One region of the Candidatus Pantoea rara genome, then DNA from elsewhere that is predicted to be linked to it. Evidence: predicted binding sites of a transcription regulator. Region 1 holds the regulator's gene; the other holds the start of a gene.

Region 1 (5,852 bases):
CCCGGCCTTTGCGGCCAGCCTTCCTGATGCCAGCCAGCTCAAACAGCAGCTGGAAGAGGTAAAATCTGCCAAAAGCTCACCGTCTCAGGCTGAGCAGATCCAGACGATTGAAGCCGCCTTAAACTTCCTTTCTGAACGTGATGAATCGCTGGAACGCGCGGCGCAATATCAGCAGGTCATTGATGACTTCCCGCGTCTGGCTCGCGAACTGCGTCAGCAGATTGCTGCACTCAGTGACAGCGGCAAAACCGTGCGCAACAACATGAGCAGCGCCGAGCTGGATCAGGAGATCCTGCAGGTCAGCAGCCAGTTACTGGAAGAGGGTCGTCAGGCGCGGCAGGAGCAGGACCGCGCGCGGGAAATCAGTGATTCTCTATCGCAGTTGCCACAGCAGCAGACTGAAGCTCGCCGGGCGATGACGGAGAGTGAACGCCGGCTGCAGGGTGTCAGCAGCAGTTCGCCACAGGGCCAGCTGCAACTGGCGGCGCGTCAGGCAGAAAGCGCTGCGAATAAAGCACTCGTCGATGAACTTGAGCTCGCTCAGCTCTCCGCCAACAACCGACAGGAACTGGCGCGGATGCGGGCTGAAGCCCACCAGCGTAAAGCGACGCAGCTCGATAACTATCTGCAGGCGCTACGCAACCAGCTCAACGATCAGCGGCAACGTGAAGCGGAAGTCGCACTGGCTCGCACCGAGCAGCTGGCAGAAAACAGTGGCGATCTGCCGCCAGAGATTAGCGATCAGTTTCGGGTTAACCGCGAACTCTCTGTTGCCCTGAATCAGCAGGCGCAGCGCATGGATCTGGTGGCATCGCAGCAGCGGCTGGCCACCAACCAGATTATTCAGGTCCGTCAGGCACTCTCTACCCTGCGTGAACAGTCGCAGTGGCTGGGTGCCTCTAATCTGCTGGGTGAAGCGCTACGAGCGCAGGTCGCGCGCCTGCCGGAGATGCCCAAGTCGCAGCAGATTGATAATGAGATGGCACAGCTTCGCGTGCAGCGTCTCAATTATGAAGATCTGCTGGAACGCCAGGAGATGCTACGCAAGGGGCGGCAGGCCGATGGTCAGCCCTTCACCGCAGACCAGAAGCGTATTCTTGATGCGCAGCTACGCACACAGCGCGAGCTGCTCAATTCGTTGATATCCGGCTGTGACACGCTGATTCTGGAGATCACCAAGCTTAAGGTTGGCAACACGCAGTTGCAGGATGCGCTGACGGAAGTCAAAGAGGCGACGCACCGCTATCTGTTCTGGACCGCCGACGTTAACCCGATTGGTTTAAGTTATCCGCTGGATCTGGCCAAGGATCTTTCCCGTCTGCTGTCGCTGGATACACTGGGACAACTCGGCAAAGCGATGGCAATGATGTTCACCAGCCGTAACTCGGTGCTGCCGATTATTGGTGCGTTGCTGCTGGTCGGCTTCAGCATCAGTTCGCGCCGCCACTTCAACGCTTTCCTTGACCGTTCCGCCAGCAAAGTCGGCAAGGTCACTCAGGATCGTTTCCGCCTGACTATTCGTACCCTGTTCTGGTCGATCCTGGTGGCACTGCCGCTGCCGGTATTATGGGGTGCACTGGGTTATGGCCTGCAAAACGCCTGGCCCTACCCTATCGCCGTAGCGATTGGCGATGGCATCACCGCCACGCTGCCGCTGCTGTGGGCGTTTATGATTAGCGCTGCCTTTGCCCGTCCTAATGGCCTGTTCATTGTGCATTTCCGCTGGCCGCAGAATCGGGTGGCGCGCGCCATGCGCTACTACTCGCTGAGCATCGGATTGATTGTGCCGCTGATTATGCTGCTGATCGCCTTTGGCAATCTGGAAGATCGGCAGTTCTCCTCCTCACTGGGCCGTCTCTGTTTCATCCTGATTTGCGGGGCAATCAGTATTGTCACCGTGAGCCTGAAGCGTTCCGGGATTCCGCTCTATCTCGATAAAGAGGGGAATGGCGAGAACATGGTGAACCGGATGCTGTGGAACCTGATGATCGCCATGCCGCTGATGGCTGCCCTTGCCTCCGCCGTGGGCTATCTGGCTACCGCGCAGGCGCTGCTGGCGAGGCTGGAGACCTCCGTCGCCATCTGGTTCCTGCTGCTGGTTATCTATCACATTATCCGGCGCTGGATGCTGATTCAGCGTCGCCGTCTCGGCTTTGATCGCGCCCGTCAGCGCCGGGCCGACATGCTGGCTAACCGTGCGCGCAGTGAAGAAGAGAAAGAGCAAGGCTCTCTGAACACTGACGCGATTGAAATTGAAGAGCCGGTGATTGACCTGGATGCCATCAGTGCGCAGTCGCTGCGACTGGTACGTTCTATCCTGATGCTGATCGCCCTGGTCTCCGTGATTGTGCTGTGGTCCGAAATCCATTCGGCCTTTGGCTTCCTGGAGAATATTCAGCTGTGGGATGTCAGTACCTCCGTGCAGGGCGTGGAATCTATTCAGCCCATCACCCTGGGGTCGGTGCTGATCGCTATTCTGGTGTTTATTATTACCACCCAGCTGGTACGCAATATGCCCGCACTGCTTGAGCTGGCGCTACTGCAGCATCTTAATCTGACGCCCGGTACCGGTTACGCCATCACGACCCTGACTAAATATCTGCTGCTGCTGATTGGCGGGCTGATTGGATTCTCAATGATTGGTATTGAGTGGTCGAAGCTGCAGTGGCTGGTTGCCGCACTGGGTGTGGGACTGGGGTTTGGTTTGCAGGAGATTTTTGCCAACTTTATCTCCGGTCTGATTATCCTGTTCGAAAAGCCGATTCGTATCGGCGATACCGTGACGATCCGCGACCTGACCGGTAGCATCACGCGGATTAACACCCGCGCAACCACCATTACAGACTGGGACCGCAAAGAGATCATCGTGCCGAACAAGGCCTTTATCACCGAGCAGTTTATCAACTGGTCGCTGTCCGATTCCGTGACGCGCGTGGTGCTGACCATTCCGGCTCCCGCGAAAGTGAGCAGTGAACAGGTCACCACCATTCTGATTCAGGCGGCTGAACGCTGCAGCTATGTCCTGGACACGCCGCAACCGGAAGCCTTCCTGGTCGATCTGCAGCAGGGAATTCAGCTGTTTGAACTCCGTGTGCATGCCGCTGAGATGGGACACCGTATGCCGCTGCGTCACGAGCTGCATCAGTTGATTCTGAGCGGATTTGATCAGCACGGTATCGAGATGCCGTTCCCGCCTTTCCAGATGCGTATGGAGACCCTGGGCAAGAAGCTGCCTGCCAGCAACGGTACGCCCGCAGCCCGCGCTTACAAATCTGGCGGCCTGTAATGCAAAACGCCCGGCAAAGCCGGGCGTTATTTCAAGTCTGAGCCATCAGTTACTGCTTAACGAACTCTTCACCCTGAGCGATATCTTTCTTCAGCGTATCCAGCATGCCTGACAGCGCCTGCTGTTCGAAAGCGCTGAGCGTTCCAATCGGCTTGCGCTCAGCAATCCCGTTTTTACCCAGCAGCAGCGGCTGTGAGAAGAAGCGGGCATGTTCACCCTCACCTTCCACGTAAGCACACTCCACCACATTGGCCTCACCCTTCAGCGCACGAACCAGTGATAAACCGAAACGGGCGGCTGCCTGGCCCATCGACAGCGTGGCCGAACCGCCACCCGCTTTGGCTTCCACTACTTCGGTGCCGGCATTCTGAATGCGTTTGGTCAAATCGGCGACTTCCTGCTCGCTGAAGCTGACGCCTTTTACCTGCGATAGCAGCGGCAGAATGGTCACGCCAGAGTGGCCGCCAATCACAGGAACTTCTACCTGATCAGGTTGCTTTCCTTTCAGCGCCGCTACGAACGTATTGGCGCGGATGATATCCAGCGTAGTCACGCCGAACAGACGGTTTTTGTCGTAGACACCGTGCTTTTTCAGCACTTCTGCTGCGATGGCAACGGTGGTATTGACTGGATTGGTAATGACACCAATCAACGCCTTAGGCGCCGTGGTAGCGACCTGTTCGATCAGGTTGCGCACGATGCCCGCATTAACGTTAAACAGATCAGCACGATCCATACCCGGTTTACGTGCAACGCCTGCGGAAATCAGTACCACATCGGCACCCTTTAAAGCGGGTGTTGCGTCTTCTCCACTGAACCCCTCAATAGCCACTGCAGTAGGAATATGGCTGAGGTCAACGGCAACGCCTGGCGTAACCGGTGCGATGTCATACAGTGAGAGTTCTGAACCTGCGGGAAGCTGGGTTTTGAGCAGAAGTGCGAGCGCCTGGCCTATGCCGCCAGCGGCACCGAGAACGGCAACTTTCATTCTTAACTCCTTATTAAGGTGGGGCAGAGATGGGCCGAAATTCTATCTGTGTCAGACCTTAATCAACTGCTCAGGCGATGATAAATATCCGCTGTTAATTCTACGTGTTTTCACACTTAATCGCCGGATTCAAAAGTTACTTATCATTGCGCCTGAATGACCGACAACTTTGCCGTCGTCAGACAGAGAACGGCTACCAGCGTTTTCTGTTGCTATTTCTGTTACTACACCACCAATAATATAACAACTTTGCAACCTTCGCCTTCCGGCGCTGTGACGGAGGTTTTGGTCTGAGCGGATTTATTTGCTATTATCGCCGCCCGCTGGCCGCCCAAACTCTGCTCACCAATCGACCGATTGCATAAAAATGCATTTAAATGCATAATCACCACTCTGCCGCAGGCGGCTGCGCGGTTATTCTCTCTATTTATTGGTAACCTATGCGAAACCCATCGAAACAAGACGATCTGATCAAGGCTTTCAAAGCTTTATTAAAAGAAGAAAAATTCAGTTCCCAGGGCGAAATTGTTCAGGCACTTCAGGATGAAGGCTTTGAAAATATTAATCAGTCCAAAGTCTCGCGGATGCTGACCAAGTTTGGCGCGGTGCGCACCCGTAATGCCAGAATGGAGATGGTTTATTGCCTGCCCGCCGAGTTGGGTGTGCCGACCACCACCAGCCCGTTAAAAAACCTGGTACTGGATATCGACTACAACGATGCACTGGTCGTGATTCATACCAGTCCAGGTGCAGCACAGCTGATTGCTCGTATGCTGGATTCGCTGGGTAAGTCACACGGAATACTTGGCACCATTGCTGGTGATGACACGATTTTTATCACGCGTGCGCGCGACTTCACGGTTAAGCAGCTTCACAGCGCGATCCTCAACCTGTTTGAACAGGAACTCTGATCGCTGACTGACGGCCTGCTTTCACGCGCCAGGTCGTCTGTGTGTTCTCGTCCCTCAGCTTTGCGTCACTCTGCATCGCTGATTAGTCATTAATAAGCCTGCTTTCATGCATCTGACCATTGGTGAGATCGGTTACTCTGCTTAACCTTCTGCGCTATTTTACACTGCTTTACATCACTGATCCGGCACCATTGCCCGGATCCAGATCAAACTCCAGTCCGATACACCCTCTACTTTCGCACTAAACGTTAAAGTGATCTATCTCACTGTTTTTTTGATTAAAAACAGACCAAAGGCTATTTTTTATACTGCTTTTATAACGTTAAGTTATTAAAAGTAGCCATAAGGATAAGGAATCACGAGAAAACATTATTAGCGGGGTATTAATTTCTATCGTTATTAGTTCTATACTTCTTTTCGTGATGCAAATCACACTAACTAAAAAGATAAAAATAGACGACGAGGAAATACCTATGAACATTAAAACTACCATCGCTGCTTTTAGCATTCTCTCTGCCCTATCATTTGGTGCTGTGGCAGCAGAATCTATCGATGCTTCTCAGGCACAGGATCTGCAGGCTGTCGGCACCATCAGTGTCAGCGGCGTATCTGGTTCACCCATGGATATAAAGCAGAAACTCAGCGATAAAGCCGATCAACAGGGCGC
Region 2 (5,852 bases), 940 kb from region 1:
AGCGGACGGAAAAAGCTGGTACCACATCCCCGGTGAACTCGCATGGATGGCGGCGGAAGACGTAGAGAAGGTGAATCAGTTTGAGCTTGAAAAGCGGGGCTTTATGCCGCTGGAGCAGGAGAACGCGCCGCAGAGTATTTTCCAGACCCCGAAAGAGGGCTGGCTGCGTCAGGTGTTCGGGCGGCTTGAGGCACTGGCCCAGGGTGAAACGCGTGACATGTACTCAGCCAGCTATACCGAAAGGTATCAGAAGCTGGTGAAGCAGATGGATGCGAACCGGGACGGGGTGATTGACGCCGGTGAACTGTGGCGGTTTCTGCACAACAGCCAGCCGCACATCCGGTATCAGGTAGAGCGTCTGGTAGTGAAGCACCACAGCGAGTGGCTGAAGGACGGGATGTCGGCCCTGTGGCAGGCCGCGCTGGCTGAGCAGGCGAAGAAATACCCGGATTTGGCGTTATATAACCGCGATTTCATCAACGCGCTGGTGTGGATGAAAGAGGTACCGGAGATCCGCAGTAGTGATGCGCTGTGGCATATGCATCCGATTGTGTTTCTTGATGCAATAAAGGTTAATGAATATGATTTTTCCACAAGAGAAGGCACTATTCACGCAATTATCGAAGAAAGCAGAAAACAAGGATTAAATCTCCATTCACAGCTCGCATATATTTTAGCTACGGTCAAAAGAGAGACTAGAGATACATTTCAGCCCGTAAGGGAGGGAGACTGGATAGGACATACTTCAACTGATGAGTATCGAAGAAAACACTATCGCTATTATCCCTACTATGGACGAGGGTATGTTCAAATTACATGGGATTACAATTATAAAGCCTATTCAGAAAAACTGGGTGTTGATTTATTTTCTCAGCCAGACAAAGCACTTGAACCTAATAACGCTTTGTTTATTCTAATAGATGGTTTCAAAAATGGTGTTTTTACAGGTAAGAAATTATCTAATTATATTAATGATATTGAATCTGATTTTTTTAATGCTAGAAAATGCATAAATGGTCTGGATCACGCGCAGCAAATAAAAGAATTTGCTAACGAGTTTCTTACTAAGCTTGATTCAGGGAAGCTGAAGTGAAAATTAAATTATTTTTTTTATTATTATTATCAACTAGCTTAAGTTCGGTTAGTAGTGAGCTAAGATGTGGCTGGCTACAAAACCCCAGTCCAGGAAATCAATGGATAATTGATAAATATGGGATTTGGGATATATCTTCTCAGGGAGGTTTTTTTTCTGATGGAATTGATAATTTAAAAGATTTTACAGATAAAGAATATGTTAAAACGAATGGAGGTTATGGTTATGGGTGTGCTTGTATTAAGGTTGATGTAGACCATATTAAAAAAAGAATAACAAAAATTTATAGTGAGAGGGTGTTACCTCTTGCTCGTTGCCAAAATGATCCGAATCTTCATCGACCCTGACATGAATTCTGCTCAACAATAAACCATGAATCCGGTGAAAATGATCTTTTTGAGATCTTTGAGAACCAGTCGCATTTTCCCTATAACAGAAAAAGCCACCTTGAGAGGTGGCTTGAGCGAAATTAAAGCTGATGTGGAACTGGCTTCTTAATCAGAAACTGGGGTGTTTTATCTCCCACCACGTTCACATCAGCGCTGGCCCAGCGTGGCGACCATCACCGCTTTGATGGTGTGCATCCGGTTCTCGGCCTGGTCGAACACAATGCTGTGCGGCGACTCAAACACCTCGTTGCTCACTTCCATGCCGTTGGGCAGATCGTACTGCTCAGCCATCTGCTGACCGAGCGTGGTCTGATCGTCGTGGAACGCGGGCAGACAGTGCAGAAACTTCACCTGCGGGTTGCCGGTCAGATCGAGCATCGCGCGGTTAACCTGATAGTCACGCAGCAGGGCGATACGCTCGGCCCAGACCGCTTTGGCTTCGCCCATCGACACCCAGACGTCGGTGTAGATAAAGTCAGCGCCTTTCACGCCATCGGTAATGTTTTCGGTGAGGGTGATTTTGCCGCCGGTCTGCTGCGCGGCGTCACGGCACTGCGCCACCAGTTCGTCCTCTGGCCAGCAGCTCTTCGGTGCCACCAGGCGCAGATCCAAACCTACCTGTGCGGCCGCTTCCAGCATGGTGTTACCCATGTTGTTGCGCGCATCACCCACATAAACCAGCGTCATCTCACTCAACTTTTTGCCCGGCAGATGTTCCTGCATGGTCAGCAGGTCCGCCAGCAACTGGGTCGGATGAAACTCGGTGGTCAGGCCGTTCCACACTGGCACACCGGCGTGTTCTGCCAGCGTCTCTACCAGTTCCTGACCATAACCGCGATACTGAATGCCATCGTACATCCGGCCCAGTACCCGCGCGGTGTCGCGCATCGACTCCTTATGGCCAATCTGACTGCCACTTGGACCTAAATAGGTGACGTTCGCGCCCTGATCGTAAGCGGCAACTTCGAAAGAGCATCGGGTACGGGTCGAGTCTTTTTCGAAGATGAGCGCGATGTTTTTACCTTTCAGATACTGCACTTCGCTGGCGCTTTTTTTCGCCTGTTTTAATTCAGCGGACAGGGAGAGCAGGTGATCAATTTCGGCGGGGGTAAAATCCAGAAGCCTGAGGAAATGGCGCTGATACAGCTGACTCATACAACACTCCGGTAATCATAAAAATGAATTAAAATTCAATTTAACCGTATGAATATTCATTTTCAAGTGTAAGGCTAATAAACTTTTCGTTTTGTGTAGTGGCGCGACAGGCAGTGTGGGAAAATAATTGATTATTGCCGAACTCAGAGAGGACATCGTCATGGCATATGAAGCATTACTGGAAGAGCAGCAGGAAGAGACACGGCAGATTATCGAAGAGCTGCTGGAGGATGGCAGCGATCCTGATGCGCTCTACACCATCGAACACCATCTCTCATGCAATAATTTTGATTCGCTGGAAAAAGCCGCGGTTGACGCCTTCAAGCTGGGTTATGAAGTGACCGAGCCGGAAGAGCTGGAGCTGGAAGATGGCACCACTGTCATGTGCGTCGACATCATCAGTGAATCTGCGCTGAAGCCTGAGCTGATCGATGTACAGGTCGAGCAGCTGGTGAACCTGATTGGCAAATACAACGTCGATTACGACGGATGGGGAACCTATTTCGAAGATCCCGATGCCGAAGATGAAGATGACGAAGACGCCATCGACGGTGAAGACGAAGATGATAATGGCATTCGCCACTAAGTTGCGCAGGGCGGAGGATGCTCCGCCTCTCTTCTTTTCCAGCCTCGTTTTGACATCATGAACTACGCACCCTTACTCGAACCGATCTACCAGTTTCTGCACTGCCGCACGCCACAGGCCTGGATTGATGAGGCGCGCAAGCCGGAAAATCTGACGTTGCTGTTAACCGACCATCTGGTGTGTGAGCTAAAAGCCGCGCAGACCGCCGTGTGGTTGATTCGCAAATATGTCGCTGACAAACCCAGCGGTGACGCTATTCTGGCTTGGCTGAAACCCTATGAAGATTTTATCTTCCGCGAAGATGGCGACAGCGACTTTATCAACGCCCATAAGAACCTGACCAAACGCATCATCGTGCGCAATGCGTTGCCGTGGGCGGATGAGCTGGTGGAGAAGATGGTGCTGCTGATTAAAGAGGAGCTGCATCACTTCTATCAGGTATGGGAAATTATGCAGTCGCGCGGGCTGGTCTATCAGAAGATCACCTCCAGCCGCTATGCTAAATCGCTGCTGCGTGAAGTCACCACGCATGAACCGGAAACGCTGGTAGATAAGTTAATTTGTGGCGCTTACATCGAAGCACGCTCCTGTGAGCGCTTCGCCAGTCTGGCACCGTATCTTGATGATGAACTGGCGAAGTTCTATCAGTCGCTGTTGCGCTCAGAGGCGCGGCATTATCAGGACTATTTAACACTGGCTGCGCAGATTGCCGCCAAAGATATCGCGCCACGGGTGCAGGCGATCGGTGTGACAGAAGGGCGCTTAATCAGCGAACCTGACAACGAATTACGTTTTCACAGCGGCGTACCGGCGTTCTGAACCCGTAATAACAATGGGGGCTGCCAGCCCCTTTATCACAGTAGTTTCAGCATCCGCACTTCACAGTCGACATGGCCGGTGCAGCCCATCACGCTATCGATATGCTCAAAGCCCAGCGACTCATAGAGTTTAATGGCCCGCGTCAGGCTGGCGGTGGTTTCCAGATAGCAGCGACGGAAGCCGTGGCTGCGCGCATGTTCCATCGCCCGCAGCGCCAGTTCGCGTGCCAGACCCTGGCCGCGCACCTCTGGCAGAAAGTACATCTTTTGCAGTTCGCAGATATCGGGCGCGCTGCAGGCGAGAGGTGCAACACCCCCGCCGCCCACCACCTTGCCCTGATACTCAACAATCCAGTAGGCGCTCTGTTCGGCACTGTAAAGCTCAAACAGCTGATCGAGCTGGGGATCGGAAACGGTGTAGCCTTTGTCCGCCGTCAGGCCGAACTCGGCAGAAACGTCGCGGATTACCTGGGCAATAAACGGGTTATCGGCGGCAATAATTGGCCGTACCTGGAGGTCAACACGCGGGGTGGCGCTGGTCGTCATCATCTCTTCCGGATTTGTACGAGGTCAATAAAAAAGCCGGGCAAGCCCGGCTTTATGAATAAGCTGTCAGCTAAGACGCTTACAATGCCGCAATGACCGCCTGCTGTTCAATCAGTTTTGCTTTTGATTGTTGCAGGTCTGCCACGCGTTCGCGCTCTTTCGCGACGACCGCTTCCGGCGCGCGCGAAACAAAGCCTTCGTTCGCCAGTTTGGTCTCGATCTTCTCGATTTCCACGTCCAGCTTAACCAGCTCTTTGGCCAGACGCTCCAGCTCGGCGGTTTTATCCACCAGATCCGCCATTGGGATCAGCAGCTCTGCGCCTTCAACCAGTTTGGTCACCGACACCGGGCCTTTCTCGCCCGCAGGCAGAATGGTCAGGCTTTCCAGACGCGCCAGGCGCGACAGGAAGTTGCGGTTAGCTTCAACGCGACGCAGCGCCGCAGGTGAGCAGTCACGTAGCAGCACATCCAGCGGTTTGCTCAGCGCGATATTCATTTCGGCACGGATATTACGCACCGCAACGATCGCCTGCTTCATCCACTCAATGTCCGCTTTCGCTTCGGCATCTTCTTTCGCCGCATCATACTGCGGGAAAGGCTGCAGCATAATGGTGTCGTCGCTGATATTTTTCAGTCCCTTCACGCGCTGCCAGATGGTTTCAGTGATAAACGGAATGATCGGGTGTGCCAGACGCAGCAGCGCTTCCAGCACGTGAACCAGCGTATGACGCGTGCCACGCAGTTCAGCTTCATTGCCGCTGTTCATCACCGGTTTGGTCAGCTCCAGATACCAGTCGCAGAACTGGTTCCAGGTGAAGTCATACAGCAGGTTAGCCGCGATATCGAAACGATAGCTATCCAGCGCTTCACGGTACGCTTTCACCGTGTTGTTGAACTCGGTCAGGATCCAGCGATCTGCCAGCGACAGCGTCATGTCGCCGCCGTTCTGTCCGCAATCCTGGTCTTCGGTGTTCATCAGCACAAAGCGGCTGGCATTCCACAGCTTGTTACAGAAGTTGCGATACCCTTCCAGGCGCTTCATGTCCCAGTTGATGTCGCGACCGGTTGAGGCCAGCGCCGCCAGAGTGAAACGCAGCGCATCGGTGCCTGATGGCTCGATGCCGTCCGGGAACTGCTTCTCGGTACGTTTGCGGATCTTCTCGGCCAGCTGTGGCTGCATCATGTTGCCGGTGCGTTTTTCCAGCAGCGCTTCCAGCGAAATGCCGTCGACCATATCCAGCGGGTCAATCACGTTACCCTTGGAT

What was found. The regulator ArgR, encoded in region 1, controls arginine synthesis, uptake and breakdown. The targets are predictions, from matches to a motif close to ANTGAATAAAAATACANT.
Region 2: a site for ArgR is predicted at 2,660-2,677, ahead of argF (ornithine carbamoyltransferase). Genes of this name have one in related genera too.

The regions. Positions count from the first base shown of each region.
Region 1 is NZ_CP194942.1:509,862-515,713, reverse strand. It holds gene mscM (miniconductance mechanosensitive channel MscM) at 1-3,286, shown strand, start outside; gene mdh (malate dehydrogenase) at 3,336-4,274, opposite strand; gene argR (transcriptional regulator ArgR) at 4,715-5,185, shown strand; gene yhcN (peroxide/acid stress response protein YhcN) at 5,659-5,852, shown strand, end outside.
Region 2 is NZ_CP194942.1:3,502,805-3,508,656, reverse strand. It holds gene ACR8BF_RS16595 (hypothetical protein) at 1-1,093, shown strand, start outside; gene ACR8BF_RS16590 (DUF4087 domain-containing protein) at 1,090-1,440, shown strand; gene argF (ornithine carbamoyltransferase) at 1,630-2,637, opposite strand; gene rraB (ribonuclease E inhibitor RraB) at 2,798-3,223, shown strand; gene miaE (tRNA isopentenyl-2-thiomethyl-A-37 hydroxylase MiaE) at 3,281-4,042, shown strand; gene ACR8BF_RS16570 (GNAT family N-acetyltransferase) at 4,078-4,587, opposite strand; gene ACR8BF_RS16565 (valine--tRNA ligase) at 4,667-5,852, opposite strand, start outside.